DNA from 3 places in the Yersinia intermedia genome. Region 2 is predicted to be linked to each of the others. Evidence: predicted binding sites of a transcription regulator. Region 2 holds the regulator's gene; each other region holds the start of a gene.

Region 1 (10,383 bases), 1.2 Mb from region 2:
GAATTGAGTAATTAAAATATCATTCAGACTGGCTGCACATCCCCAAAGCGGGAATAAGCAGGAAAGCAAAATAAATTGGAATAATGGTGTTTTATTTAAATAGCCATCTGGCAGTTGAACGGTATTAATACGCATTTTATTTTCCTTGGTGTAGGGTCTTTAAAAAATCAATAAATTGCGGCGCATCAGGATAAGAACGTTGAGTTCCTTTTCCGGTGACACTATAGGCTGCAAAAGCAGAAGCCATTTTCATCGCTTTTAATATATTACCGTGCTGGACATATTCATGAGCAAAACAGCCAATGAAAGCATCACCTGCGCCGCTGGTGTCAATGGCATGTACGCTAACCGGCGGTACATGATCAATGTGCTCACCGTGCATCCATAATGAGCCGCGATGCCCCAACGTAATAATCAGGTTATGTAAGCCTTTATCCAATAAGCTGCGCCCCGCACGGTAAATGTTATCCAAACTATCAACCGGCATCCCAGTCAGAATCGCCAATTCAGTTTCATTCGGCATAAAAAACTCGCACTGACATGCATAACCGATATCCAGAGCTTTAGATGCGGGCGCTGGATTAAGAATGACTTTAATCTGGTGCTGGCGGGCAAAGTCGATGGCGGCATAGACAGTTTCCAGCGGGATTTCGAGTTGCAGAATAATCAATTGGCAAGCTTTGAGAGCATCAGCAGCAGCTTCTACATCAGCAGGTAGTAAATGATTGTTAGCACCCTTGATAATCAGAATTCGGTTTTGTGATGATTTATCTACGAAAATCGGGGCCACACCGCTCGAGGACCCCGCAACAGATTTTACGTATTGAGTATCAACCCCCGCTTTTTGCAGATTTCTTATGGTATTTTCGGCAAAAAGATCATCACCGACCCGAGTAACCATCATCACATTGGCACCTAACTTAGCTGCGGCAACAGCTTGATTTGCCCCCTTCCCCCCACAACCAATTTCAAAGTTTGGCGCTTCTAACGTTTCCCCGATTTGCGGCATTTCATCAATATAAGTGATCAAATCAACCATGTTGGAACCAATCACAGCAATATCCATTATTAACTCCTTTATTCTAATTTTTACCACTCAATGTTATTGCAATAACATTATCAGGTGACAAATGTTATGTGTGTGACAAAGATCTCAGCAATGAAAGTGTGCCGCGCTTGAAACAGGCAGTTTATTACGATCAATAAATGTTATTATTATAACAATTGGTAAGCAGTGATAATGTGAATCAGTCATATTTGAAGAAGGGAAATAATCGCGAGGGGAGCAGAAACTAAAAATCCCGGCCATCACGGCACCGGGATTATTCAGTAAATTGTGGTGTAACAAGTGTGTCGTAGCAAACCTTAACTTATTTAATCGCCATCGCATCACGCATGGTAAAGAACAAATCAGTTTGGTCTGTTAGACCAACCACATTTGCCGCATGTGGTCCGTAAGCTGCTATACGCAATTGCGAGCCAGTGTGCCCCTGAGAATCATCTTCAGAGTTGCCGTAGCTTATAGCCATAACAGCACCATCTTTCGTGGTTAACGCTTGTGTTAAACCTGGCGCTTTAGCATCTGCTTCAATAATTTGACTGGAATGCGCGTGGTCTGCTGTCACAATAACCAAGGTATTACCGTCTGCTCGAGCAAAATCGAGTGCTTTTTGTACTGCCTCATCCAAATCGACAGTTTCACCGAACTGACCACAAGGGTTCGCCGCATGATCTTGTTTATCAATGGATGCGCCTTCAACCTGTAAGAAGAAGCCTTTTTCGTTATTTTTCAGTAAATCAATCGCTTTTTCGGTCATCACTGCCAAGGTCGGAATATCTTTAGTACGCTCGGCATTATTTTCACAGACTACTGGCGGCTTATCCAAATTGCCATGATAAGACGCTTTCGGCCCCTGCCAACGTACTGGCATGTTACCTGGGCTAAATAACCCTAATAGCGGTTTTTGTTGGTCAGCCTGCTTTATTGCATTCAGATCATCAAGGTTTTCGACAATAACATAGCCTCGCGCCAGGGCTTGTTCACGCAGAGATCTGTCTTTCCATTCACCAGCTTTAGCCACCTGGCTAAATGATTTAGCGCCACCACCCAATGTGACATCCGCCCGCCCAGTAATCATTTGCTCGGTAATGGATCCGCGCCCACCATTTTCCAGCGCATTGCTGCCACATTTCTCGCTGGTTTCCTCTGGCCCATAGCATTTTCGCCCAGTAACATGAGCAAACTGTGCCGCAGGAGTGGCATCTTGTAGTTCAGCCGTTGAGACGTTACCTGTTGCTTTACCGGCTTTTTTCGCCAATTCCAACAAGGTGACGTGATCTTTTCCGAACACATCAACACCCAGTGCGCCATTATACGTTTTTACACCTGAAGACCAGGCTGTTGCGGAGGCTGCTGAATCAGTCACGTAATCCGGTTTTTGTGTTTTCTTATCTAATGAATAGTGCGTGTATTGCCCTGTCAGTGGCAAAGCATCAATTCCTTTAAAGAAACCACCGGCTCCCATGGCATAGTTACGTGCTGAGGTGATTTCTGAGTCCCCCATACCATCGCCAATCAGTAAAATGACATTTTTTACTGTTTTGTTGGACAGCGAGTCACGAAGAGCCTGTGTCTGATCATTAGTCAAACGCCGTGCCCCACCAAATTGAGTGATATCACCTTGGGCGCTACGGTCATAGAGACCAGTGGCGGCGGCGATAGCATTCGGTGTAAACCATGAGCTGGTGAGTATCAGGGTGGATAACGCTATGCCGGACAAAGTGGATACGCGGTTTTGCATCGGTATAATTCCTTGTTGTAAAACAGTAATACAATTTGTATTGATTGGTTACAACGGATACTAGAACAGGTGAATGACGCTTTTATGACAAGCGCGATTAATTATTATTTCTGCCGATGCAGGTGCTCCCCGACGTTTCCACGCGATCGCCTTTGGGCTAAATCAGGCCACCATTGGCGCGTAAAACTTGACCATTAATCCAGCCACCATCTTTGCCAACCAGAAAAGCTACGGCGGCTGCTATATCCTCCGGTGTTCCTAATCTTTCTAGTGGTGCCATTTTCGCCATTCTTTCAATTAATTCGGGTGATTTACCATCAAGGAAGAGAGAGGTTGCCGTCGGCCCAGGAGCAACAGCATTAACGGTGATATTACGCCCCCGCAACTCTTTCGCCAGAATTGCAGTCATGGTTTCAACCGCGGCTTTGGTTGCAGCATAAACACCGTATTTTTCCAGTTTCAGCCCGACGACACTGGTTGAAAAGTTTACGATGCGGCCACCGTCTTTCAACCGTTTTGCCGCCTCACGCATCCCGTTAAAGCTCCCTTTCAGATTAATAGCAATCTGGCGGTCAAAGTGTTCATCATCACTGTCAGCAATAGCGCTGAGAGATAAAATTCCAGCATTGTTAACCAAGACATCAACCCCGCCAAACGCAGCTTCTGCTTGAGAAAATAACTGTGCTACCGCGGTAGCATCACTGATATCCCCCTTCGCACTCACTGCATTTCCGCCAGCTTGTTGAATTTTGCGCACCAGTGTTTCGGCCTCAATGTCACTCCGCGCATAATTGATTAGGACGGTATAACCTTCCTGTGCCAAACGTTCAGCAATGGCTGCGCCAATACCCCTTGATGCCCCTGTTACAATGGCAACCTGCCCCGTTGTATTCACCATGATATTCTCCTAAACGTGTAGTTATCGTTTGCGATGATGTATTGATCGCTATTCATCCAGTGGATGCAGGTTATATTCAACAGCCCGCAAACAGAGAATGCCACTTTTACCATTTCGGATAATCATCTATTATTCGTTTATACTATCCGAATAAAGCGAACAATAAAGTGGACAGAATTGATGCAATGCGAGTATTTATCAGGGTAGCGGAACAGCGCAGTTTTACCCAAACCGCCCAAGATTTAAATCTACCGCGATCTACAGTGACCGATGCCATAAAACAGCTCGAAAAGCGTTTAAATGTGCGTTTATTGCAGCGAACTACCCGACATGTTAGCCCTACATTGGATGGTGAAGCTTACTACCAGCGCTGTTTACGCATTATTGCTGATATTGAAGATGCTGAAATGGCTTTTGCCAATGCCAAGCCTCGTGGCTTGCTACGAATTGATGTACAAGGCACGTTAGCCCGCCATTTTGTCTTACCACAACTACCTAATTTTATTGAGCAATACCCTGATATTGAGCTATTTATCAGTGAAGGTGACCGCTTGGTCGACCTTATTCGAGAAGGTATTGACGGGGTGCTACGTGTAGGCAATTTACAAGACAGCGATATGGTCGCCCGCCGAGTAGCGCTGTTACCACAAGTCACCTGTGCTGCACCGCAATACTTACAACGACAGGGTATCCCCCTTGAGTTGGACCAGTTATCGGGGCACCAAATGGTGGGTTTTCGTTCTAGCGCAACCGGCAGCTTAATGCCATTGGAATTTGGTACTGACACCCCATTTAATACCAATAAAATATGGCGAACTAACGAAACGCCTAGCGCCGAGGTGACAATCGAAAAGTCATATCCGCCATCAACCGCGTATTCACACACTAAAACTCAGCAAGTAAAATTACCGACTGTTCTGTCAGTCAGTGGCGCTGAAAGCTTTGTAGCCGCCGCCCGCCTTGGATTAGGTATTATCCAAGTGCCTCGTTATCATATCGAGTCTGACTTAACCGCTGGCACGTTGATTGAGATACTGCCGAAATATGCACCGCCGCCGATGCCAGTCTCTTTCCTGTATCCCCATAACCGCCAGCTTTCCCCACGAGTGCGTATTTTCAGTGACTGGTTAAGCCAATTATTTCTTGCCAGCACAATAAAGTGATAATACGCAGGGACGGTGAATCAGTGTTGCCAAGGTAGGCAGCCGCGCCAACCAGCACGGCCGCCACCTATTATTGTGCTTTTTCCACCGACTGATAGATATCGATATCAAAGTAGCCATCAGTCATGCCGTCATTAAGGTAAACCTCATAGCACGCACCTTCTGCTGGGCGATAACCACTTTGTGGCAGATGCTGGTTATACAATTCGCTCCAGGCTTTCGCGTAATCATCATCCGTTACTCTAGTGTGATACACCGCATACAAACCGCCGGGAATCACTTGCAGTTGTAGTTGATCACTGAGTTCTACGGGCAATACATAATCGTCTGCGACAGACAAGGAGACGTCAGCCCGTAACTCCGCAGGAGGATTGGTTTCTGGATTGTCCCAGTAAAGAGCTAACCACTCTTTTCCAGGGATTTGGTGCTGGGCATAGAGTGAAGAAAGTTGGTTAAAGCCTTGCGGGATAGTCTCATGATAAGGGCCGACGACCCGAATACTGATTAATTGCTGCGGTTGCTTTTCTACAATCTTAAATGTCATATCGCTACCTCGACTTTATGGTTTCAAGAAAGATGAAGTGACCAAAAATACGATCTTACGCCACAACTGTACATTCATACAGTATATCGAGATTTTATGACATTCGGTTAATTTTCAACCTTGATTTGTGAAGAGCTTCGCAAAAAATCATCTGCTTGATCAAGTTGATGATGGCTGAAAACGGTTATTCCATGTCGGCGTAATAACGCAGTAGTGACTCCCTGCCCCGTGCGCTGGGTGCCGCTAAAATGACCATCATAGATGCGACTGCTACCGCAAGAGGGACTCCCTTCGGTCAAAATTGCCACTGTGCAACAGTGCTTTTGCGCCAACTCCAGCGCCTGATAAGCCCCTTGCAGAAACTCCCGGCTAACATCATTACCCCACTGCTCCATCACCCGCGCCTGCCCTTGCAACACTGCCTCGCCGTTACCTTGCTGGATTTCGGCTGGCGGACGCGGTACCGGCATACCTGCAGATAATTCAGGGCAAACAAGGACCAGTCTCCCCTCATCCTGCCAGCGTTGAATAATTTCATCGCTAACAGACAGGGCACTGCCGTTATAACGCACCGGTTCCCCCATTAAACAGGCACTGATCAGAATGCGCGCAGGTTTTGATTCCACGTAATTATCAACCTTAATATTATCAGTGAATAAAAAATGATGATTATGTTGATAATAACTAATTAATAGTTGTAGGTCATGAAGCTGCATTGATAATTGGTGCAGAGCACATAGTTTTCATGCAAATAGATGCCATCACAACTTACTTTGAATAATTCAATGTTTCTAATACCTGCGGCAACAGTCGCGCCAGGCGGCTTGCCCATAGCGCCTGCCCCGCTTGATGCGTAATAAGATCCTGACGAATCTCGATGCCCACATAAGGTAATTGCCGCTGTTCTGCGTGGAAGGGTAACGTGAAATCAGTTGCATCCGTCATGGCATAAGGTTCGTTAATCCCGACGTGCAGGTCGCCTTCTTGCTGTAAAAACGAAACCAGTTGCAAGGCAAATTCAGGATTACGATGAAACAAAGTACCAATTTGCCAAGGGCGCGCGATGTTTTTAAATGACGGTGTAAAACTGTGCATGGAGATGATTACACTGATCTGACCGTTATCACGGCGTTGATTTAAGGTTTGGGTAATCAAATCATGATACGGCTGGAATACCTCACCTCGGCGCGCTTCAGCTTCTGCTACGGTGACACCAATATTGCGCGGGATCCGCGTATGTTCCGAAATTTCAGGGATAGAACTGGCAATTCCCGGTGTCCGGTTACAATCAATCACCAATCGCGAATACTGCTGATGGATCAAGGTCGCATCCAGATATTGGCTAAGTAACCGTGCCGTTGCCAATGAGCCAATATCCCAACCAATATGGCGGTCAATTTCTCCTGGAGCTAACCCCAAATCACCGAGTTGACTCGGTATACGTTGACCCGCATGGTCAGCCAATAAGATAAATGGTGATTGGCTGTGTGGGCGCTCGATAGCGGCCGAAGGAGGGTCGTCATCACGTAATAAAGGATACAAGGCGATATTTGACATGAATTTAGTCCCTGGCATGAAGTGGTTATCGTAAGTATCAGTCGTCACAACAGTTAATACTCACAATCAAGAGCTTTCGTAATCAATAAGCTATCATCGTAGCCGCTAATCTCTGGCTCGCCCACCCCGAATTTATACCTAAATTTTCTGGGTTATGCGATTATCGCCTCAATAGGTATCTTTTGATGTCATATTCCATGCAATAATTATCGGCGGAACTGTTTACAGCCAACGGCAGCAACATAGCGGAGACTTATGGAAACGTTTTTTATTGATCGGATGGCAACCCCACAAGGTGAACTGTTACTGATTGCAGACGAAGAAAACCGGCTACGTGCCATTGATTGGACCGACCATTACGCGCGTCTGATGAAGTTGCTACGCAACCATTATGGCGCGGATGCATTTACATTGGTTGAAAAAAATAATCCTGGTGGGCTGAGTGACACCATGCAACGCTATTTTGCGGGTGATCTGAGCATTATTGATAATTTACCCGTTAAAACTGCTGGGACTGATTTTCAGCGTCAAGTCTGGCAAGAACTGCGTAAAATCCCTTGTGGTGAAACGATTACCTATGGTGAGTTAGCAAAACGAATCAACCGCCCTACCGCGTCGCGGGCTGTGGGGATGGCGAATGGACTGAACCCAATATCTATTGTTGTCCCCTGCCATCGCGTTATTGGACAACAAGGTGCACTGACCGGATATGCCGGTGGAGTGGAGCGAAAACGCTGGTTATTAATACATGAGGGCTATCTTTTAGCACGCTAACTATTCTTGCTCTTATCAGACGCAAGAAAAGATGTTAAAATTGACGCATATCAATATTAATGGGAATACCCTATGATCCCGGAAAAACGCGTAATCCGACGTATCCAGTCTGGTGGTTGTGCAATTCACTGTCAGGATTGCAGTATCAGCCAGCTCTGTATTCCTTTTACCTTAAATGAAAACGAGCTGGATCAGCTCGACAATATCATTGAAAGGAAAAAACCTATTCAGAAAGGACAGGCGCTGTTTAAAGCAGGTGATGAGCTCAAATCCCTGTATGCCATCCGTTCCGGGACCATTAAAAGTTACACCATTACTGAAGAGGGTGATGAGCAAATCACCGGTTTCCATCTGGCGGGCGACTTGGTCGGTTTTGACGCTATCAGTAATTTACAACATCCGAGTTTCGCACAAGCTCTGGAAACCTCCATGGTTTGTGAAATACCATTTGATACACTGGATGATTTATCAGGAAAAATGCCAAACCTGCGCCAGCAGATGATGCGCCTGATGAGTGGTGAGATCAAAGGTGATCAAGACATGATTTTGCTACTGTCGAAGAAGAATGCAGAAGAGCGCCTGGCCGCCTTCATCTATAATCTGTCTCGTCGTTTTGCTCAGCGTGGTTTCTCTCCACGTGAGTTCCGCCTGACGATGACCCGTGGTGACATTGGCAACTATTTAGGTCTGACAGTTGAAACCATTAGCCGTTTGCTAGGCCGTTTTCAGAAAAGCGATATTCTGAGTGTGAAAGGTAAGTACATCACTATTGAGAATACCGAGGCGCTAGGTCAACTCGCTGGTAATCCAAGACCAAGCCTGTAATCTAATCCAAAATACCCGGCAACTTGAAAGTTGGCGGGTATATTTATTGGCCTCGCCCTCTCTCCCACCTATCCTGTTTTCCTTTCATGGTTTACTCTTTAACTAACATACTGTTAATTCACGGTTGTAAGGAGACTCTATGGCAAAGTATCAGAATATTCTGGTTGCTATTGACCCCAATCAGGATGATCAACCTGCATTAAGGCGTGCAGTTTACCTTGTGCAGCGCAATGGCGGCACAATCAAAGCATTTTTGGCTATTTATGATCTGTCATATGATATGACTACCCTGCTGTCGCCCGATGAGCGCACCGCAATGCGTAAAGGGGTTATCAGCCAACGGTCCGCATGGATAAGCGAGCAGTGCCGGTTTTACCTTGATGCGGGTATCCCAATTGAAATCAAAGTGGTGTGGCATAATCGGCCTTATGAAGCCATCATTCAGGAAGTCCTGAACGCCAAGCACGATTTGTTATTAAAGATGGCACATCAGCATGATCGTCTTGAGTCCATTATCTTTACGCCAACGGACTGGCATTTATTGCGTAAATGCCCGTGCCCGGTCTGGATGGTTAAAGACCAACCCTGGCCAGAAGGTGCCACAGCGCTGGTGGCAGTTAACCTTTCAAGTGAAGACCCACTTCATGACCCACTCAATCTGCGACTGGTCAAAGAGACCAGAGAGTTAGCTGAGAATGTTAATCAAACTCCGGTACATCTGATCAGCGCCTATCCGGTAACACCGATTAATATCGCCATTGAATTGCCTGATTTTGACCCGAGTGTCTATAACGATGCCATTCGTGGTCAGCACTTAGTTGCGATGAAAGCATTGCGCCAACAGTTTGGCATTGATGAAAAATTCACCCATGTTGAAAAGGGCCTACCTGAAGAGGTTATTCCTGATTTGGCTGAACACTTGCGGGCTGGGGTGGTTGTTCTGGGTACTTTGGGCCGTACTGGGCTATCTGCCGCCTTTATTGGTAACACCACAGAACATGTGATCGACCATCTTAAATGTGACTTACTGGCCATTAAACCAGAAGGATTTACCTGTCCGATAGAAGGCAATGAAGATCTGGAAGAAATTGGATAACCCCTCCGGCGGCATCCATTGATTAAACCAAAAAGAAGGGCCACCGCATAAGTGGCCCTTGATCTGATTCGTTATAACAGATTACAACGCGCGTAAAATTGCTTCTACGCTGTCTTTGGCATCCCCAAACAACATTTGGGTATTTTCTTTAAAGAACAATGGGTTTTGCACGCCAGCATAGCCGGTATTCATTGAACGTTTAAAGGCAATAACACTTTGCGCTTTCCACACTTCCAACACCGGCATACCTGCAATCGGACTACGCGGGTCTTCAAGTGCGGCTGGGTTAACCGTATCGTTGGCACCAATCACCAACACGACATCAGTGCTTGGGAAATCATCATTGATCTCATCCATTTCCAACACTACGTCATAAGGGACTTTGGCTTCAGCCAATAACACGTTCATATGGCCTGGCAAACGCCCTGCAACCGGGTGAATACCAAAGCGCACTTTGATGCCCCGCGCTTGCAGTTTGGCAGTAATCTCAGCGACTGGATATTGTGCCTGTGCTACCGCCATGCCATAGCCTGGAGTGATGATAACTGAGCTGGAGTTTTTCAACAGATCAGCCACTTCTTCTGCTGTAGTTTCACGGTATTCGCCCATTTCTTCCGCATTACCGGTAGAAGAACCATCAGTACCAAAACCACCGGCGATCACACTGATAAACGAGCGGTTCATCGCTTTACACATGATGTAAGACAGAATAGCACCGGAAGAAC
Region 2 (10,383 bases):
CAATACTGGCATAACCAATGCCATTCAATGAGCCGGCCACCGCCTGTGCCACCGAGGCTGAACCTGGCAACTCATTGACATTATTTATAAAATCACCATCACACAACACCTTATGTTTAAAGTAACCATAGGTTCCTGAGGCTGAATTCCGGCTATAACGTTGTAGAGTGCGCGTTGCCCACTCCCCTTCCAACCCCAACTCACCAAAACGCTGAATCTGATGTAGCTCCCCACATCGGCGATTTTGCGAGAAAATAGCATCAAGCTGCGGCAAGGTCAGTTTATTCAGTGGGTTATCCTGGTGAACAAACACCACCAATGCATCGACAGCCACGGGGATTGCCAATGGCGGATAGCCATAACGCTGAATAAATGCGTTGATTTCGCCCGCTTTCATTGGCCGACTCATCGGGCCAAGTTGGGCGGCACCAGCAGCTAATGCCACAGGAGCAGTAGAGGAACCTGCTGCCTGAATTTGCAAATTAACCCCAGGATAATGATGATTAAAATCATCAGCCCACAAGGACATCAGATTGGCTAAGGTGTCAGAACCCACACTGGAAAGATTGCCTGATAAGGTATTGGGGACAGGTACGGAAGCCATTGGCAAAACGCCAGTTGGAGGTGAAAGTACCGCTTCAGACTGCGCTAAAACGGCATGGCTAAACCATAGCATGGCGTGCAACAGCACCAGTTTTGCCCATTTCATCAGCTTGGTATCCATGCAGTTTTTAGGATTTGACTGCATTCTCGGCTAAAACGGCGGGAACAATCAATCGATTCGGCAAGGTAAAGATAAATCGCGTTCCCAGACCTACCTCGCTCATGACATCTAAACGTGCATCGTGATGACTCAATGCATGTTTCACAATTGCCAGCCCTAGCCCACTGCCCCCCGTTTGCCGTGATCGGGCCTTATCCACCCGATAGAAACGCTCCGTTAACCGTGGAACATGTTCAGGGCCAATTCCCGGCCCATTGTCACTGACCTGAAATTGTGCGCCTTGCGCAGTTTGCTGCCAACACACCTCAATCTTGGTACCAGCAGGCGTGTGATTGACGGCGTTATAAACCAGATTTGATACCGCGCTGCGCAATTGGTCTTCGTTGCCAAATACCTTTAATTGGTCGTTAACCCGGAAGGTAATCTCATGTCGTCCGTTACTGAGCGCCTGAACTTCATGCTGTAACACTTTCAGCATCAATGGAATATCTACCCGCTCATTCATATCAACATTGGGTGCGGCTTCAATACGTGATAGCGTCAAAAGTTGTTTTACCAACCCATCCATTCGCTTCGTCTGCTCTTGCATGGTCCCCAATGCTTTATCCCGTAATGGCCCTGCCAGCTCTTGGTCATGCATCATTTCCAGATAACCTTGCAACACCGTCAATGGGGTACGCAATTCGTGACTGACGTTGGCAAAGAAATTACGCCTTGCACCTTCCAACTGGCGCATCTGAGTAACATCACGGGCCACCATCAGTAATTGCCCTTCGGAATAAGGCATCACACGGAACTCCACGTAATAACCATTATTCAGTTGCAGGGTCAACGGGCGGGAGAACTCTTGCTGTTGCAGATATTGACTGAATTCCGGGTAGCGCAATAAATTGAGGATATGCTGACCGTTATCCTCCGGCCAACGGAACCCCAGTAATTGTTGGGCTAAACCGTTACACCAGAAGATATTGCCATCAATTGTGGTGATAACAACTGCATCAGGTAATGATTCGGCACCACTGCGAAAACGTTTGATGAGCAGTGCCAGTTCGCGCCGACGCCGACGATTTCGCAACTGCATTTGGTACAAACCATAAAACAGCGGTTCCCAGCTCCAACGACCCGCAGGTGGCGTCATACTGCGGTCTAACCACAGCCAGTGAGATAGCTTAAGTTGATTATAGAAATTCCAAACCAGCGCCGCGACAGCAGAAACCAGCAATAACCACGGAAGATAGCCAATAAAGGCACCCAGCAATAATGCAGGCAGACAAAAAAGAGCCAGCTCAAGAGCCAGCGTTTTCCATGATAAGCGTTCTAACACAACGAATTCTCCGGCACTGAAAACTCAGTAGCGCGTTGAGAAACGGTATCCGGTTCCCCGGACAGTTTGTACCATTCTGTCATGACCATCAATTTCAAGCGCCTTACGTAGCCGACGAATGTGCACGTCAACCGTACGATCTTCTACATAAACGTTAGTGCCCCAGACATAATTAAGCAACTGTTCACGGCTGTAAACGCGTTCCGGGTGGGTCATAAAGAAGTGCAGTAACTTAAACTCGGTCGGCCCCATATCCAGCGCTTGCTCATTGGCCATAACACGATGCGAGGAAGGATCAAGGCTTAACCCTTGCATTTCAATAACTTCTTCAACTGCCATCGGCGATATCCGGCGCATCACGGCTTTAATACGCGCGACCAGCTCCTTCGGCGAAAACGGCTTGGTAATATAGTCATCTGCACCCACTTCCAAACCGCGAACCCTGTCTTCTTCTTCGCCACGGGCCGTTAACATCATTACCGGAATATCTCTGGTCAGCGCCTCACGCTTCATATGTTTAATGAACTGAATACCCGAGCCGCCAGGTAACATCCAGTCCAATAGCACTAAATCAGGGAAAGGCTCCGACAGACGAGTTACTGCGCTGTCATAATCTTCGGCTTCTAATGGTTGGTAACCATTCTGTTCCAACACAAAGCACACCATCTCACGGATTGGCGCTTCATCTTCCACCACCAGTATGCGTCTTGCCATCATCAACCCTGCCAGTATGTTAGTGGTCACTATTTGGTTTCGGGAGCCATTATGCGTCAGTTTTGTGACATTTTTATGAAAAACATCACGCTTCTTCAAGCAATAAGCATAGTGATAAATTTCATGATAATTGCAAAACACAGCAGCCAAGTTTGCGAGACGTCTCGGAAATTTTCCTCATACCTTTTTTTTAGCCGCGACATCCTACGGACAGCGTTTATAATCAGCGCCATTCTCTTTGACTGATTAACCTGCCGTGCGGGAGATTCATGCGCATTATTCATACCTCTGACTGGCATTTAGGCCAGCATTTCTTCACTAAAAGCCGCGCTGCCGAGCATCAGGCATTTCTGCACTGGCTCATTAATCAGATCGAAGAAAATCAGGTAGATGCGCTAATTGTAGCAGGTGATATCTTTGATACTGGATCGCCCCCCAGTTATGCCCGTGAACTGTATAACCGCTTCGTGGTAGAACTCCAACCTACAGGCTGTCAGTTAGTCGTGTTAGGGGGCAATCACGATTCAGTGTCAACACTGAATGAATCACGGGGTTTGCTCTCTTATCTCAATACCACTGTTATTTCGTGCGCCAGCAGCAATCTCGATCAACAAATCATTATTCTAAAAGACCGCCAACATCAACCTGGAGCACTACTGTGCGCGATCCCGTTTTTACGGCCAAGGGACTTAGTCACCAGCCAGGCGGGTGAATCCGGTGGGCAAAAACAACTGGCATTACAAGCCGCGATAGCAGGCCACTACCAGGCACTATATCAGCGAGCGGTTGAACTGCGTACCGAATTGGGTTTGCCGCTGCCCATTATTGCCACCGGGCACCTGACCACTGTTGGCGTCACCACGACAGACTCGGTTCGCGATATTTATATTGGTACACTGGATGCTTTCCCGGCACAGGCATTTCCACCCGCCGATTACATTGCTTTAGGCCATATTCATCGTGCCCAGCAGGTGGCTAAAACTGAGCATATTCGTTATAGCGGCTCCCCCATTGCCCTTAGTTTTGATGAATTGAGCAAAGATAAAAGCGTCTATCTGGTGGAATTCCACCAGCAGGCGCTGGCATCGGTTACTCCACTCTTCATCCCACAATTTCAACCGATGCAATTAATTAAAGGGGATTTGGCGCAAATAGAGCAACAACTGGCTAAATTCTCTGAACATCACGGCTTACCGGTATGGCTGGATATAGAAGTCGCTACCCAAGACTATCTAACTGATATTCAACGCCGCATTCAGGTACTGACCGCAGAGCTACCGGTTGAAATCGTACTATTACGCCGCAGTAAAGAACAACGGAACAACAGTATCGAGCGGCAGGAAAAAGAGACACTCAATGAGCTGACTGTTACCGATGTGTTTGAACGCAGGCTGGCGCTGGAGCCGGACTTAGCCGAACCGCGCCAACAGCGGATGCGTCAAATGTTTAATCAAGTAGTTGATGACATCACGCAAGGGCAAGACGCCACACAGGAGCAGCCTGAATGAGGATTTTAAGCTTACGCCTAAAAAACATTAATTCTCTGCAAGGGGAATGGAAGATAGATTTCAGCGCCGAGCCTTTTGCCAGCAACGGTTTATTCGCTATCACCGGCCCGACAGGCGCAGGTAAAACCACACTGCTGGATGCCATTTGCCTTGCGCTATACCACCAAACACCACGTTTGACTGTCACACCCAGCCAAAATGAATTAATGACACGCCACACAGCGGAGTCACTAGCCGAAGTTGAGTTTGAAGTAAAAGGCATTAGCTATCGCGCATTCTGGAGCCAACGGCGAGCGAAAAACAGCCCAGAAGGTAATTTGCAAGCCCCTAAAGTTGAGCTGGCACTATGCGACAGCGGTAAAATTCTGGCCGATAAAGTGCGTGATAAGCTGGAGATGGTTGCAGCAATCACTGGGCTGGATTTTGGCCGCTTCACTAAATCTATGATGTTGTCGCAGGGGCAGTTCGCGGCTTTTCTCAATGCCGACGCCAATGACCGTGCCGAATTATTAGAAGAACTAACGGGGACGGATATCTACGGGCGGCTATCTGAATATGTCTTTGAGCAACATAAACAGGCCAAGACCAATGTGGATGCCTTACATCAACGGGCCAGTGGCATTGAACTGCTCAATGAAGAACAACGCCTGGCGTTAACGCAACAAATCGATGCCCTCAGCCAACAAGAAAAGCAGCTTGTTTCAGCACAATCAGCGAGTCAAAACCAAATAAACTGGTTAACCGGCTGGCAGAGACAGCAACAGAATCTACAAGAATATCAGCAACAACAAACAATTATTGAACAAGAATATCAGCAGGCACAACCCGAATTACAACGGCTGGCCCGTAGTGAACCGGCTGAGAAGTTGCGCCCTTTACTGCGTGACTGCTCACTCAGCCAACAGGATGTACAACAGACACAACTGCGTATCACCGCACTGACCCACCAACAGCAACAGCTTCAGAGCCAACTAACCCCCTTAGCTCAAGCGTTGGAACAAGCCAATACCGCGCGCCAACAACAGGCGGCCAGGCAGCATGAACAAGAAACACTGATTGAGCAAAAAGTGGTACCGCTGGATAACCTTATCGCGCAACAGCAGCACTCATTAGCGCAATTTGCCGCGCAATTGCAGCAATTACGCGGCAAAGAACAACAAGGTAGACAGCAACTTGAGTTAAATGAGCAGCAGTTGCTAAAAACGCATCAGCGCCTGCAACAATTGGCTGAATATGCACAGCAATATCCCCACCATCAACACTGGGAAAAGTGCCTACCGTTATGGCGCGAACAGTTCCGCCAATTGCACATACAGCACCAGCAGTCAGTGGCTAACGAGCAGCAATTACAGCAGCAAGCAGTATTACTGAGCAGCTTGCAACAGCAAGCGACCACACTGAATGAGCAGGATAAACAACAACAAGTGGTGTTGGCACAAGCGACCTTGCAAGCTGGCAGCATCCAGCAGCAATTAACAGCACTTGAGCAGCAGCAGCCCTCAACACAACTGCGCCAACAACTGGACGAGCTGCAACAACAGCGATCGGCCCGGCAACAACTCGCCACATTATCGCCTTTAGCACAACAAGTTCAGATACTGCACGATAAACAGCAACAACAATTCGCCAACCAGCAGCAGCAATTAAAGCAGCTTGAACTGCAATTAGAAGAAAAGCGTCAACATTATAAACATCAAAAACAGCATCAAACTGATCTGGAAACCTTGTGGGAACGCGAAAATCAGATAGTCAGACTGGAAGCGGAAAGAGCCAAACTCCAACCGGGGGATGCCTGCCCACTATGTGGCGCAGTGGAGCACCCCGCGATCACCGAGTATCAGGCGATAAAACCGTCGGAAACAGCCGAACGGCTTGATAAACTGCGCCGCCTGGTTGAACAGCTCGCCACTGAAGGCTCAGAGTTAAATGCTCAGAAAAACAGTATTCAGCAACAGCAACAGCATCTGGAACAAGAGTTACAGCACAGCCGCCAGCAATTGGCCGATTATCAGCAGCGCTGGCAGCTACTGGCACAACCGCTGGCGTTGACATTTGCATTACATGAACATGCAGCATTAATGAATTGGCTGGAACAGCAAGAGCAATCAGAACAACACTGTCAGCAGAAATTGGCTGAATATGAGCGACTCAGCCAGCAATATCAGCAAGCCAAAGATACTCTGGCTCAAGCAGAACAACAGCAGCAAAAACACTTGCAGCAACTGGCATTAATCACTCAGCGCCAGCAAGATACTCAGCAAGCCCATCAGCAACTACAGTTGCAGCATCAACGCCAACAAGATGATTTAGCGCAGATGCGCCAAGACTTCCATAATAGTCTGGCTGATTTATCGTTATCAGCACCAGAAGCTGACCAGCAACAGAGTTGGCTGGCTCTGCGGGAAGAGGAAAACCAGCGTTGGCAGCAGGATCAGCAAGAACAACAACTGTTGGTTCTGGGGCAAAAAACACTGGAAACACGGATTGAAGAAGAACGTCGCCATTTACAAGAATGTGTTGACCAATTATCGGCACTCACCCAACAGCACCAACAAGCTGAAACCCTATTACAACAACAGCGTCAGCAACGTCAGGCACTGTTTGGTGATACCCGTACTGCCGAGGCTCGCCAGATGTTGCGTCAGCAGCAACAGCAAGCTGAATTGGTACAACAAAATGCGGCAGAAGCCCTGCAACAAACTCAGTCCCAACTTAACCGATTAGCGGGGGAACTGGCTGGTTTAGAGCAACAATATCAGCATCATCAGCAACGCGCTGATACAGCCCAAGCTCAATTACAGCAAGCACTGGTGGCCAGCGAGTTCGAGGATGAAACCGCTTTAAACGCCGCACTGCTGGATGAAGAAGAAAGGCAACGTTTGCAGCAATTGAAACAACAATTGAGCGAGCGACAACAACAAGTCCATATCCGCCAGCAGCATGCCAGTGAAGCGCTGGAGCAACTATTACAACAGTGTCCGGCGGGTGTCGATAAGGCGTCTGAATTGGTGGTATTGCAACAACAATCAGAGCAATTGTTGGCACAACTCAAGGCCAATACATTACGGCAAGGCGAGTTACGTAATCAGTTAGAAAGTGACACAGCCCGCCGTAGAAACCAGCACGCACTGTTTGAGCAAATTGAGCACAGTCAGCAACAATATGAAGATTGGAGCTATCTCAATCACTTAATTGGTTCCAAAGAGGGGGATAAATTCCGTAAATTTGCTCAAGGTCTGACGCTCGACCATTTAGTCTATCTGGCAAACAACCAACTCAGCCGCCTACATGGTCGCTATTTGTTACAGCGCAAAACCAGTGATGCATTGGAGCTACAAGTTGTGGATACCTGGCAGGCGGATGCGATACGTGATACCCGTACATTGTCCGGGGGCGAAAGCTTTTTAGTCAGTTTAGCTCTCGCCTTGGCGCTGTCGGATCTGGTCAGTCACAAAACCAGCATTGACTCTCTGTTTCTTGATGAAGGCTTCGGGACACTCGATGCTGAAACACTGGATACTGCACTGGATGCTCTGGATAGCCTGAATGCGTCAGGCAAAACCATCGGTGTCATCAGCCATGTTGAAGCAATGAAAGACCGGATTCCGGTGCAGATTAAAGTGAAGAAAGTCAACGGGCTGGGTGTTAGCCGCTTAGACAGCGTCTTCCAGGTCAAGTAGGTATAGCAAAACCGCATATTACCCAGCGTTATTAGCAGCAAACGAGCTACAAATCGGTCGGGAACCGATTTGTACAGCAGTTATGCTAGCCCGCAGGGTGAGCCTCAAGGATGAGGCTCATTAACCCCGATGAGCTTACTCAGGTAAGTGATTCGGGCGCACGAGAGCCGCTAACAACGCTGTAGTGTCAAGGATGAAGGGTAGGCCACAACCAAGCAGCGCCACGCACACCACTAGAATCACCATGAAGGGCTTTGCGCACCGGGGTCTGACACTCACCGCCAAACACCCATGGGCTGATGAGCGCAGGCAAGGTTGTATATAGCCGATCAACGTTGCTCATGCCACCGCCTAATACCACCACATCTGGGTCAAACAGGTTAATGACATGGGCTAACGACTTAGCAAAGCGTTGTTCATAATGACTCATTGCTTGCTCCGCTATGGCATCACCCTGTGCGACTAAGGCGATAATTTCATGGCCTTTAAGCTGTTTGCCACTCATACGAAAATAGTCGGTCGCAAAGCCGGTGCCGGAGACAAAGGTCTCGATGCACCCTTTTTTACCACAATAGCAGGCGACTTCCTGTTGATATTGCCGCTCTTCCTCATTTTGCCACGGTAAAGGGTTATGGCCCCATTCACCGGCAATGCCATTGCCACCTGCATGTACCCGGCCATCAATAGCAATACCAGAGCCACAGCCAGTACCAATAATGGCAGCAAATACCAGATGTTTCCCAGCCCCCGCGCCATCGGTAGCCTCAGACACAGCCAGGCAGTTAGCATCATTTGCCAACCGAACTGGGCGGGAGAGTAGCTCTGATAAATCCTTATCTAGCATTTGACCATTCAGCCACACCGAATTGGCATTTTTTACTTTGCCTGTAAACGGAGAGAGAGTCCCTGGGATACCCACGCCCACACTCCCCTGCTGGCCCGTCGCCTGCTCCGCGTCGGCCACTAACGTTGCAATCGCCTGCAAGGTGTTCTGATAATCGTGGCGGGGTGTATCAACCCGTTTACGAAACAACTCCTGCCCGTCGTTGGCCAATGCAATGACCTCTATTTTGGTGCCCCCCAGATCTATACCAATGCGCATAGCGCTTTACCTCATTGACAGGATGATTTGCTGTTGGTGATAACCGGTTTTATCAAAAAATAAGGCCCAGTTTGCCAAAAACGTGACGACAATAAAAACTTTCTCCTTTCAGTTTGGACAATACACCCCAGTGACACAATCTTTGTCACCCGCTATTTTGCATTCGGTCATGTTTGAATTTATACGGATTAAAATAGCGCTCAGCAGATAAGCGGTCGGCTCTGTTTTTTTCTTATTCTTTTTACTAGGGGCCGAGGCGTCAATTCGTTATCATGCCGCCCTGCGTTTGATTAACTCGCGCGCTCCAGGCGCGCCCGAGCCAGGGATAACACTATGCTGTGGTTTAAGAATTTAATGGTTTACCGTTTGAGCCGGGAAGTTTCGCTATCTGCGGATGAAATGGAGAAACAGTTAAGCGCCCTCAGTTTCACGCCATGTGGCAGTCAGGATATGGCTAAAACGGGTTGGGTATCACCAATGGGGTCGCATAGCGATGCATTAACCCATACGGTTAATGGCCAGATCGTCATTTGCGCCCGCAAAGAAGAAAAAATCTTGCCATCACCAGTGATTAAGCAAGAGTTGCAGGCAAAAATTGAGCGTCTGGAAGGTGAACAGCATCGCAAACTGAAAAAAACCGAAAAAGACTCATTAAAAGATGAAGTTCTGCACAGTTTATTGCCACGGGCATTCAGTCGCTTTAACCAAACCTTTTTGTGGATTGATACCGTCAACGATCTGATTATGGTTGATGCTGCCAGCGCTAAACGGGCTGAAGACACCTTAGCATTGTTGCGTAAAAGTCTGGGTTCTTTGCCAGTCGTGCCACTGACCTTAGAAAATCCTATCGAGCTGACGTTAACCGAGTGGGTGCGTAGTAAAGAATTGCCCGCCGGATTTGCGCTGATGGATGAAGCTGAGTTGAAAGCCATTCTGGAAGACGGCGGCGTGATCCGTTGCAAGAAGCAGGATCTATTCAGTGATGAAATCGCAGTACATATTGAAGCGGGCAAGTTGGTCACTAAACTGGCACTGGATTGGCAGGAACGCGTTCAATTGGTTCTGTCCGATGACGGCTCACTCAAGCGCCTGAAATTCGCTGACACGCTGCGTGAGCAGAACGATGATATTGATCGGGACGATTTTGCTCAGCGCTTCGATGCCGATTTTATTCTGATGACCAGTGAACTGGCCGCCTTAATTAAAAATCTGATTGAAGCCTTGGGTGGCGAGGCTCAACACTAACTTAGGTGCATAACACACCTTAAGCTGATATCGCCCTTTCGTGATGAGAGGGCGAGTATCTGAATTCTTTAGCTCAAATATTTGCA
Region 3 (10,383 bases), 970 kb from region 2:
GATATAAGTTAACGCTAATCGATACTTAACAAATGTCTAAATAGGCTTAATTTAGAGATTATCAGGCTATTTTCCATTTCATTTCCTACACTCATAAAGGGAGTCCTACACGTTCGGATACTGTGTCGAGTGAACAACGCATCGAACCAGAATCAGAAAGCGGGCGATAGGGGGTGGCGTTTGAAGCCCTGGGGGTGTTTGTATCGGCTAGAGTGAGCGATGGCGCAGAGGTTCAGGTGACTGACCTTATGTGCGAGATATCGCTGGGAGGATAATTATGATCAGTACCGTCGCGCTTTTTTGGGCTTTGTGTGTGGTATGTGTGATTAATATGGCACGTTATTATTCATCTCTGCGTGCTTTGTTAGTGGTATTACGTGGCTGCGACCCGTTGCTGTATCAATATGTTGATGGTGGTGGATTTTTTACCTCTCACGGTCAGCCGAGCAAACAAATTAGATTAGTGGGTTACATTTTTGCCCAACGTTATCTTGATCATCATGATCCAGAATTTATCCGCCGCTGTGAGAGACTACGTGGGCAATTTATACTGACCAGCGCATTATGTGGCTTGGTAGTGGTCAGTCTGGTGGGCTTAATGTTGTGGTATTAGTATGAATTCTTGGCAGAAAGACAATTAAAAAAGGCGACCTAATCAGGCCGCCTTTTTATTTACCGTGACTGTTCAATATGTTCACTGCCCAGTCTTATCATCATGCTACGTTAAGGCACTATGATAGTAATACGTTTCGCTGGGTTTAAATAAATTTCAGTGCCACCCAGTACAGCCCACCGGAAAGAAGAATAGAGATTGGTAAGGTTAATACCCAAGCCAACATAATGTTCTTCACGGTTTTACTCTGAACACCACCGCCATCAACCAACATGGTCCCGGCAACGGCGGAAGAGAGCACTTGCGTTGTCGATACAGGCATACCGGTATAACTCGCAATACCGATGGAAACCGCCGCAGTCATCTGGGCTGAAACCCCTTGCGCGTAAGTCATGCCTTTCTTACCGATTTTCTCACCGATGGTGACTGCCACACGTTTCCAGCCAATCATGGTACCCAAAGAGAGGGCCAGAGCGACGGCAACGATGATCCAGGTCGGCGCATATTCCACAGTTTCCAACAAATCTGTACGCAGATTATTGAGGAAACGACGGTCTTGAGCACTGGTTTCAGGCAGTTTGGCAACCGTCCCTGCGGTTTCGGCAACACACATCAGCAAGCGACGCATATGGCTGCGTTGATCGACCGTCAGGTCGTCATAGCTTTGCAGGTTAGCCAACAACGTTTGGGCATGATCAATAGCAATCATGGCGCGTGAGCTATCACAATGGAACTGTGCGGGTGTATTCGGTAATGTTTCTGGTGCAGGTACCAGCGGTTTTAGCGCAACGGCATGAGGTAATACCTCAACATGTTGCTGATAATATTGTTGCAGATGGGTCACTGCATCGCGGGTGCGGGCAATATCATAACCGGTTGCACTCATATTCACGACAAACCCAGCCGGAGCCACGCCGATTAATACCAGCATGATCAAGCCAATCCCTTTCTGACCATCGTTAGCGCCATGAGAGAAACTCACACCGATAGCCGATAGAATCAGCGCAGTACGGGTCCAGAATGGCGGTTTACGTTTACCGTCTTTCTTTTCACGTTCAGCGGGTGTCAGGTGAATACGTTGCTGCTTTTTAGACCCGTTCCAGTAACGACGTAACAGGAACACCATCAACCCGGCAATAACCAGACCCACAATCGGGGATAAGATTAATGACAGGAAGATTTGAATCATCTTAGGAACGTTCAGTGCATCTACAACAGATGTACTGGTCATTAATGCATTGGTTAAACCAATACCGATGATTGCACCAATTAGCGTATGAGAGCTGGAAGCTGGGATACCGAAATACCAAGTGCCCAAATTCCAGATAATCGCCGCCAGCAGCATAGAGAAGACCATAGCCAACCCATGTGCCGAACTGACGTTTAACAGCAGATCAGTAGGCAATAAATGAACGATGGCATAAGCCACGCTCAAACCGCCCAGCATCACGCCGAGGAAGTTAAACACCCCTGCCATCACAACAGCAACCTGTGAACGCATGGCACGGGTATAGATTACGGTCGCAACCGCATTGGCTGTATCATGAAAACCATTGATGGCTTCGTAAAACAGCACGAACAACAAAGCAAGAACTAACATTAGGCCGGTATGGAAATCCAGGCCAGCGAAAAGATGTAGCATAAGCGTTACGCCAGTTTGTGGACATGAACGCGGCGCATTATCAGTGACAATGGGGGGTGGGGAAAAGGAAAATATGACCTTTTTTTGACATGACCGCAGACGAATTAGTCTTTTTGATCAACATATGTATGTTATATCAGCAAGTTACTTAGTTTTACCGTATGAGACATTTTCTTACTATAGCGATATTCCTGCGGGCGACTTACAATCTCCCGCCGCCAATTTGTCGGTTGAATGCACTAAATAATATAATAATCAGCCAAAAGCGGGCAATTTTGCAGCGATGATGATTTTACTCAGTGAGGCCCAGTGTGGAACAGTTTGATGTGGTAGTGATAGGTGCAGGTGCTGCGGGGCTATTTTGTGCCGCTCAGGCCGGGCAAGCAGGATGTCGGGTGTTACTGGTCGATAACGGCAAAAAGGCTGGGCGCAAAATACTGATGTCTGGTGGCGGTCGCTGTAATTTTACCAATCTCTTTGCGGAACCTGCCGCTTACCTGTCACACAATCCCCATTTCTGTAAATCCGCCTTGGCTCGTTATACCCAATGGGATTTCATCGATCTGATGAATCGCTATGGCATTGCCTGGCATGAGAAGGCGCTAGGGCAGTTGTTCTGCGATGACTCTGCTCAGCAGGTGGTTGAGCTATTACTGAAAGAGTGTGAGTTGGGGCAGGTCACGATTCGGTTGCGTAGTGATGTTTTGTCGGTTGAAAAAAGCGATACGGGGTTTGTATTACAAATTAATGATTTGAAAGTGAGCACTAACTCACTTGTTGTCGCTTCTGGTGGGCTATCTATGCCTGGACTAGGCGCTTCACCGTTCGGCTATAAGCTGGCGGAGCAGTTTGGTTTGAAAGTCCTCCCGACTCGTGCAGCATTAGTCCCCTTTACCTTGCACAAACCGCTGCTGGAACACCTGCAAACATTATCTGGTGTTTCAGTGCCTGCGGTGGTCACCGCCGAAAATGGCGTTAGCTTCCGTGAGAGTATTTTGTTTACTCATCGTGGGCTTTCTGGCCCGGCAATTTTACAACTTTCAAGCTATTGGCAGGCTGGTGAGTATGTGAGCATTAACTTACTTCCTGACACTGATTTAGACGATTTTCTCGACAGTGAGCGAAAAGCACACCCTAATCAGACACTGAAGAATACTCTGGCTCAGCGGTTACCTAAGCGGCTGGTGGAGTGTCTTCAAACCTTAGAGCAACTGCCAGACGTTACTCTGAAGCAATTAAATGCGCCGCAGCAGGCCGCGTTAGTCGCCAATCTTCAACAATGGCGAGTGCAACCCAATGGCACCGAGGGTTACCGTACTGCTGAGGTCACTCTTGGTGGTGTTGACACCCAAGAGCTCTCATCTAAGACAATGGGGGCCCATAAAGTGCCTGGAATGTACTTTATTGGCGAGGTCGTTGATGTCACTGGCTGGTTGGGTGGCTATAACTTTCAATGGGCCTGGAGCTCTGCCTGGGCCTGTGCGCAGGCATTGGCGGCTGAGAAGCAAAAATAAAGTTTGTACGCTCAGTTAAATTTCATCCATAAAGTCCGGCGGTGATAAAGGTTCTTGGCGAGGATGTTGCGTCAACGACTTTTACTGGCAGTTGAAGATACGCGATAGTTGAGATAAAGCCTCTTAACCAGATATACCTGATCAAGAGGCTATCATGGGGTCAGTGCGGCATGATTCTCAACGCAATGCCTGAAGAATATTATAGGCAGCTTGCACGCGAACAGGATTAGGGTAATTCTTGTTAGCTAACATCACGATGCCAATATTTTCCTCTGGGATGAAGACAATATAAGCCCCAAAGCCATTGGTAGCACCGGTCTTATGCACCCAGGATGCCCGTGTTGCTGAGTGTGGTGGCAGCAACTCCTCAACTTTACGCGGTTTCAACGCGATATCATTGCCACTGTCGGCGATGACCCGCTGCGGGTTGATAGGCCAGTTATACATTTCCCATCCCAACCCCTGGAACATCTCCCCCGCCTGGAAATAGCGAGACTGAGCCGCGATGATAGCTTTCTTTAACTTATCGTTTTCGGTAGGTAGGCTGTCTGGGTCCATATTGGCCTGCATATATCTCACCATATCTTTCGTGGTGGTTTTTACCCCATAAGCTTCCTCACCCAGCATGCCCAACGTGACGCGTACTGGCTGACCATCCTTATATCCCCATGCATAGCTTGACTGCATCGATTCAGGGACAGTGATAAAAGTGTGTGTCAGTTTTAAGGGCTGGAACACATACTTCTTCATGTAGTCTTCGAAGGTTAATTGGCTTCTTTTTACCGCCAACGCCCCGAATAAACCAATACTGGCATTGGAGTAATTGCGCATCACTCCAGGTGCCCATTGTGGCTGCCATTGCTGATAATATTGCCATAATGATTTTTGGTCTGTAACCGAATCGGGCAGTTGAAGAGGTAGCCCCCCCGCAGTGTAGGTCGCCAGATGCAGCATTTTCACATCTTGCCACTGACTGCCTGTTAGCTCAGGAGCGTATTCCGTCACTGGATCATTAAGGTTCATAATGCCGGTTTGCATGGCATATTCCCCAGCTATTCCGGTAAAGGTCTTACTTACTGAACCGAGTTCAAACAGCGTATTCTCAGTGACTGGGATATCTGCTTTTATATCCGCTACGCCATAGTTAAAAAACTGTGGTTTTCCATCATAAAATACAGCGACGGCCATACCGGGGATATTCTGTTGTTCGATCAACGGCTTAAGGGTGTTATTGACGATAACCGCAACCTGTTGCTCCGTAAGTATAGTTTGTGCCGAGGTATAAAATGGCGAAGTTGCGATAGCGGTAAAGACCAAGGTATTGATTACAGACTTTTTCAACATTAGAAAATCTTCCTTAGATTGATAAACAACAAGCAGTGTGTCTCCTTCTGCGTCGCTGATTCTGCGGTGATTGACTATGGATAACAATCGATTATATTTAGTGTTTGATAATAGAAAATCTAACAGATAATCCTATGGTACGTAGTTATATTCCACTAAATTCACTTCGCGCCTTCGAAGCCGCAGCCAGACAGTTAAGTTTTACTAAGGCTGCTATCGAATTAAATGTGACTCATGCGGCAATAAGCCAGCAGGTCAAAGCGCTGGAACAACGCCTCAATTGCCGTTTGTTTATTCGTATTTCACGCGGATTAGTGTTAACAACAGAAGGTGAGAATCTACTACCGATCCTTAATGATTCCTTTGATCGTATAGCGGGCACGCTAGACCGTTTTTCCGCTGGGGTAATGCGTGAGAAAGTCAGAGTGGGGGTTGTTGGGACCTTCGCTACCGGCTATCTCCTGCCGCGCCTGAGGGATTTTCAACAACGTTATCCACATGTAGATGTTTCACTTTCCACACACAACAACCGTGTTGATGTGGTGGCTGAAGGGCTGGATTATGCTATTCGCTATGGCAATGGTGCTTGGCATGATACTGAGTCGCAATTTTTATGCGATGCGCCACTTGCTCCTTTGTGTGCTCCCTCGTTAGCGGGATGTTTACGCAATCCTGATGACCTGCAAAAATTTACGCTGCTTCGTTCCTATCGCCGCGATGAGTGGTCGGCATGGTTTAGTGCTGCTGGGGGATGTGTCCCTTCACCTTCTCAGCAAATAATGGTGTTCGATTCGTCAGTGAGCATGCTGGAAGCGGCACAGGCAGAAATAGGTATCGCACTGGCTCCACCGTCCATGTTTACGCACCTGTTACTCAGAGAACGTATCATCCAGCCATTTAGTACGACGATTAGCCTGGGTGGGTATTGGTTAACTCGGCTACAATCCCGCACAGAAACTGCCGCGATGCGGGAGTTTTCACTATGGTTATTGTCTGAGATGAAATCTGAGTGAGTGGAATACTAAATTTGCTGACGCCATCGATTATATCGATAGGAGCAGTGTGCTGGAGAAGGCTCTCTTTTTATATTCTCTTATGCCAATTGTCATGGAATAAGTTAGAACCTGCCGGGTTGGTACCATCTTGTGCCCTGGCCAGGAATTCCCCCCGAATTGGTCAATAATAAGAAATTGTGCTTCACAATAGTGAGAGTGATAAACCAACATTACTTGGTGGTATTTTTGCGTTGCTGCGCTGGGGGTTGCGTACCAGCCAGACTCGGCATGGCGTGGCGCATAATATCTAAAAATGCCCGTAATCTTGCTGGATAAAAACTGGCATGGGGATAAACCAGATAGATGGGCAAAGGTAATCCGTGCCAATCTGGCGTTAGATGCACTAACCGCCCTTGTGCAAGATCTTCGCTCACGACCCACGTTGAGGCGATTCCTACCCCGACCCCCGCGAGTGCGGCATTACGTAAGGCATACAGACTGTCGGTACTCAATTGCGGCTGGATAGAAAAACGATGTATGTCACCACTCGTCTGATGATTTAGGACGACCTCATTACGGTAAAACGAACTTAGCGCCAGCCAGCGTAAATCCTGCAATTGGTCAGGATGTAGCGGTAGCGGCTTATCATTGAGCAATTCAGGGGCGGCGACGACAATACGCGGCACCTCAGCCAGCAGAATCGCAACCACTGAAGGATCGGTGACGGCTCCAACTTGAATGGCGCAATCAATTCCCTCCACGATGAAATCCGGGCGGCGATCATTTAGCATCCATTCCACGGACATTTTCGGATAACGGCCTAAATAGTCTTTAAGCGGTTTGATTAATTGATCTTGCCCGAACGCGTGCGGCACTAAAACACGTAGTATTCCCCTGGGTTCGTCCGTGGCCCCGCGCAGGTCATCCTCCATCCTATTCCAGTTTTCAACCAATGCCTTAGCATGGGAATAGCAGCGTTCGCCATCGTCGGTGAGCTTCATAACATGCGTGGTGCGCTGCAATAATTTCAGGCCAAGCAGGCGTTCCAGTGTTTGTAACCGCCGGCTAATCGTCGGCTGGCTTGTACCCAAACGTGCTGCTGCTGCCGATAAACTACCGGCCTCAACGATACGGATAAATGTTTGCATTAACTCTATACGATCAATGCCAATCAAACTGGGTTCTATCATACGTTAAGCGTATAACAGTTTTACTCTTTAAGCGACTACCAACACCTATCTACTCAGGCAAAAATACTGACTCAATATCATTATAGGTAGCCGCCATGTCAGCCATTCAAACCATACCAAGCCCTTTAGATAGTCCTGAGAAAACCCTTTCCGGCCGGACAGTTTTTATGTTGGCAACCGGCGCTGGGCTTAGTGTCGCCTCAATTTATTATAGTCAGCCATTATTGGGTGTTATAGGTACCGATCTGCATGCCAGTGTAGGCACGGTTGGCATGGTGCCGACACTGACACAGATTGGTTATGCTTTAGGTATCTTGTTGCTCGCCCCGCTAGGTGATCGCCACGATCGTCGGATTGTCATTTTATTGAAAGGTCTTTTGCTTACCGCAGCGCTGCTGTGCAGTGGTTTTATCTCTGGTATCAATGGGTTGTTAGTCACCAGTTTTGTGGTCGGGATTGCCGCAACTATGGCGCAGGACATTGTTCCTGCATCAGCGACGTTGGCTTCAGCGGCACAACGGGGTAAGACCGTCGGAACTGTAATGACGGGCTTATTGCTGGGGATTTTACTGTCACGGGTGCTGAGTGGTTTTGTCGCCGAATATTTTAGTTGGCGGGTGTTGTATATCGGTGCGGCGCTATCAGTTATTTTTATCACGCTGGTGATATGGCGTGGTTTACCTCGGGTTCCCGCAGCGTCAACACTGAGTTATCCAGCACTACTTACGTCGATGATTCACTTGTGGCTTCAGTTTAAAACCTTGCGCCGTGCTGCGCTATCACAGGGGTTGTTATCGGTCGGATTCAGTGCTTTTTGGTCAACACTAGCAGTGATGTTACAAGATACTTATCATCTTGGTAGTGCTGTTGCCGGTGCGTTTGGCCTTGCCGGTGCCGCAGGTGCTTTGGCGGCACCTCTTGCTGGAGCGTTGGCGGATCGCCGTGGGCCACATAGGGTTACTTTGATGGGTGCAGGTGTGGCAACTCTCTCATTTGCAGCGCTATTTCTTCTGCCGCTACTGCCACTTCAATACCAGATTGGGCTTATGGTCATCAGCGCGATTGGTTTTGATTTCGGTGTTCAGGCGACTCTGGTAGCACACCAAACTATTATTTACAGCCTGGAACCTGCGGCCCGCAGCCGGCTCAATGCCTTGTTATTTACCGGTGTGTTTGTTGGGATGGCGGTTGGTTCAGCTTTAGGTAGCCTGATGCTGGAAAAAATGGGGTGGACAGGTGTAGTTAGCCTGATAACCCTCGCGGGTGCAGCTAGCCTGGTCGTACGTTGGAGCAATTACAGCACCAGATAGCCGTGATCCTGCTCATAATGAGCAGGGAGGATGGCAATTTCCCCAATGTGGTTAGCATTTCGGGATGCCTGAGAAAGCAGGCACCCCGAGCAGATGTCTTAAGTTCTGCGTCACAGCGTTAAACTCAATAATCAGTTATCAGCCCCAGTAATCTGTAGTGCTTATTAGCTTTGTAAGTAAGCAATACTTTGGCGAATCTCTCTTTCAATATCTGCCTCTGACCAAATATTTAGTTGCGAGGAAAAGGGTTCAAAAGCATAGATTCCCTGATAACCCAAGCGTTCAAGATTTGCGACTTGTTGTTTACTGTTCAGCTTATCTTGCTCACTAAGCATAATGCGGTCTTCATCCGTCAGTGTGGATTTCAACCGATTCTCTTCGACGCCGGAAAGATGCACCAGACCAATCAAATTAACATCTATATGTGCATCAAACTCGGCCTGAGCGATATCACTCAGATAGTAGTGGAAAGTATCCAGCACCATTTGGTAGGGGGCGGCCGATTTACGGATCAGTGATTGTGTTAACAGATGAGAACGCAATGAACTGATCCCAAAACCTAAAGGCTCAACTAACCCAGTGACTTGATATTTCTTAAACAGAGGGGCGAGTAGTTGTAGTGCATCCAGTGTGTCTTGCTCTTTTTGCTCCGTTGAACGCTTGTCACTGGCATTACAGTTTGGGCACAGAATGACTCCGCGACAATTGATATCCCGTGCCAACTTGAGCATGGTTTCCGCTTCTTGTAGTAGCTCGCCTCGGCGCTCCGGCAGATTAAAATATTGCAATGCATTGATAGTAATAATTTCAATTTGATGTTCATCAGCCAGTGTATTGAGCTGGGTCGTGGTTAGCTCGTCAGTCACTTTTCCACCGGCCATATCATTACGTAGCTCAACTTTATTTAAGCCACATTTTTTAACCAGGCGGAAAAAATGCTCAATACTGAGATTTGGGGCAATTTTGCGATTAATACAGAAACGATCTTGCGCGATGGACATGGTGCACTGCTCCTGCTGTGGTGAGTACGGGGGAAAAGTCTCATCTAGACATGGCTAAAATAAGAACATTTATTTCATTTATATTAAATAACGAAACATTGACTTTTAGATGTAGCTCAAAAATTAGTCTAAAAAGGTGACTCAGTTTTCATTTAAAACCAATAAAAGCGAGTTGGTACCGTTGTTTTTTTAACCTTAACAATTTATTTACGGCAAAAGAATGAGGTGCTTTAGTCTTTTTAGCGCGTTGCGTGGGCTATCTGGCTTTTTTGATTACGGTGTAAAGGCTTTGCAGGAACTTGCGATACATCGCACAAAACAAAATTTCTAAAAGAAGTTATTTGAAACTTTTTTTTCAATGGCATAAAGTCTGCGTATCGGCTGGTTTTTCGCCTCTCTGGCGGCTGGTCGCTTTGCTGGCTATTTTTGTCCCATTACAAGATAGCCCTTATTGATTGAGCGTATGGTCCGTTAGAAATGGTCAGGTTAAAGCCACTTTGAACGAACCCTGCGATAGCAGCTATTGAGAAGAGGGTTAGACATGAAAATCGTGAGTAACTTTATTGGCGGAAAAAATTCCCTGAGTTCCAGCAATCAGACTGCCGATATTCATAATCCAGCCACCGGTAAAGTTGAAAGCCAGGTTACGCAAAGTTCTGCCGAAGAAGTTAATCAGGCTATCGGCGTGGCCCATCAAGCTTTTGCCGACTGGTCTCGAACCACTCCACTGCGTCGCGCCCGTATTATGTTCAACTTTAAAGCACTGATTGAGCA

What was found. Region 2 encodes PhoB, which activates phosphate uptake and scavenging genes when phosphate is short. Its sites were predicted from a motif close to CTGTCATAAAACTGNCNNAT; they were not measured.
Positions count from the first base shown of each region.
Region 1: the regulator PhoB is predicted to act here: its motif matches at 2,873-2,892, upstream of phoA (alkaline phosphatase).
Region 3: the regulator PhoB is predicted to act here: its motif matches at 2,327-2,346, upstream of pitA (inorganic phosphate transporter PitA).

Region 1 covers NZ_LR134116.1:2,291,761-2,302,143, reverse strand. Annotated here, with positions in the region: gene fucP (L-fucose:H+ symporter permease) at 1-135, opposite strand, end outside; gene rbsK (ribokinase) at 137-1,066, opposite strand; gene phoA (alkaline phosphatase) at 1,371-2,801, opposite strand; gene EL015_RS10515 (SDR family oxidoreductase) at 2,959-3,699, opposite strand; gene EL015_RS10510 (LysR family transcriptional regulator) at 3,867-4,862, shown strand; gene sbmC (DNA gyrase inhibitor SbmC) at 4,933-5,406, opposite strand; gene EL015_RS10500 (2-thiouracil desulfurase family protein) at 5,514-6,032, opposite strand; gene EL015_RS10495 (N-formylglutamate amidohydrolase) at 6,175-6,963, opposite strand; gene ogt (methylated-DNA--[protein]-cysteine S-methyltransferase) at 7,219-7,737, shown strand; gene EL015_RS10485 (FNR family transcription factor) at 7,810-8,562, shown strand; gene uspE (universal stress protein UspE) at 8,702-9,658, shown strand; gene pntB (Re/Si-specific NAD(P)(+) transhydrogenase subunit beta) at 9,740-10,383, opposite strand, start outside.
Region 2 covers NZ_LR134116.1:3,512,277-3,522,659, forward strand. Annotated here, with positions in the region: gene EL015_RS16190 (PstS family phosphate ABC transporter substrate-binding protein) at 1-709, opposite strand, end outside; gene phoR (phosphate regulon sensor histidine kinase PhoR) at 732-2,048, opposite strand; gene phoB (phosphate response regulator transcription factor PhoB) at 2,073-2,762, opposite strand; gene sbcD (exonuclease subunit SbcD) at 3,032-4,270, shown strand; gene EL015_RS16210 (AAA family ATPase) at 4,267-7,950, shown strand; gene mak (fructokinase) at 8,138-9,052, opposite strand; gene rdgC (recombination-associated protein RdgC) at 9,386-10,297, shown strand; gene ppnP (pyrimidine/purine nucleoside phosphorylase) at 10,366-10,383, opposite strand, start outside.
Region 3 covers NZ_LR134116.1:4,485,521-4,495,903, reverse strand. Annotated here, with positions in the region: gene uspB (universal stress protein UspB) at 278-613, shown strand; gene pitA (inorganic phosphate transporter PitA) at 759-2,255, opposite strand; gene EL015_RS20595 (BaiN/RdsA family NAD(P)/FAD-dependent oxidoreductase) at 2,567-3,769, shown strand; gene ampC (class C beta-lactamase) at 3,947-5,113, opposite strand; gene ampR (LysR family transcriptional regulator AmpR) at 5,248-6,126, shown strand; gene EL015_RS20580 (LysR family transcriptional regulator) at 6,339-7,298, opposite strand; gene EL015_RS20575 (MFS transporter) at 7,394-8,608, shown strand; gene EL015_RS20570 (TIM barrel protein) at 8,773-9,609, opposite strand; gene EL015_RS20565 (CoA-acylating methylmalonate-semialdehyde dehydrogenase) at 10,151-10,383, shown strand, end outside.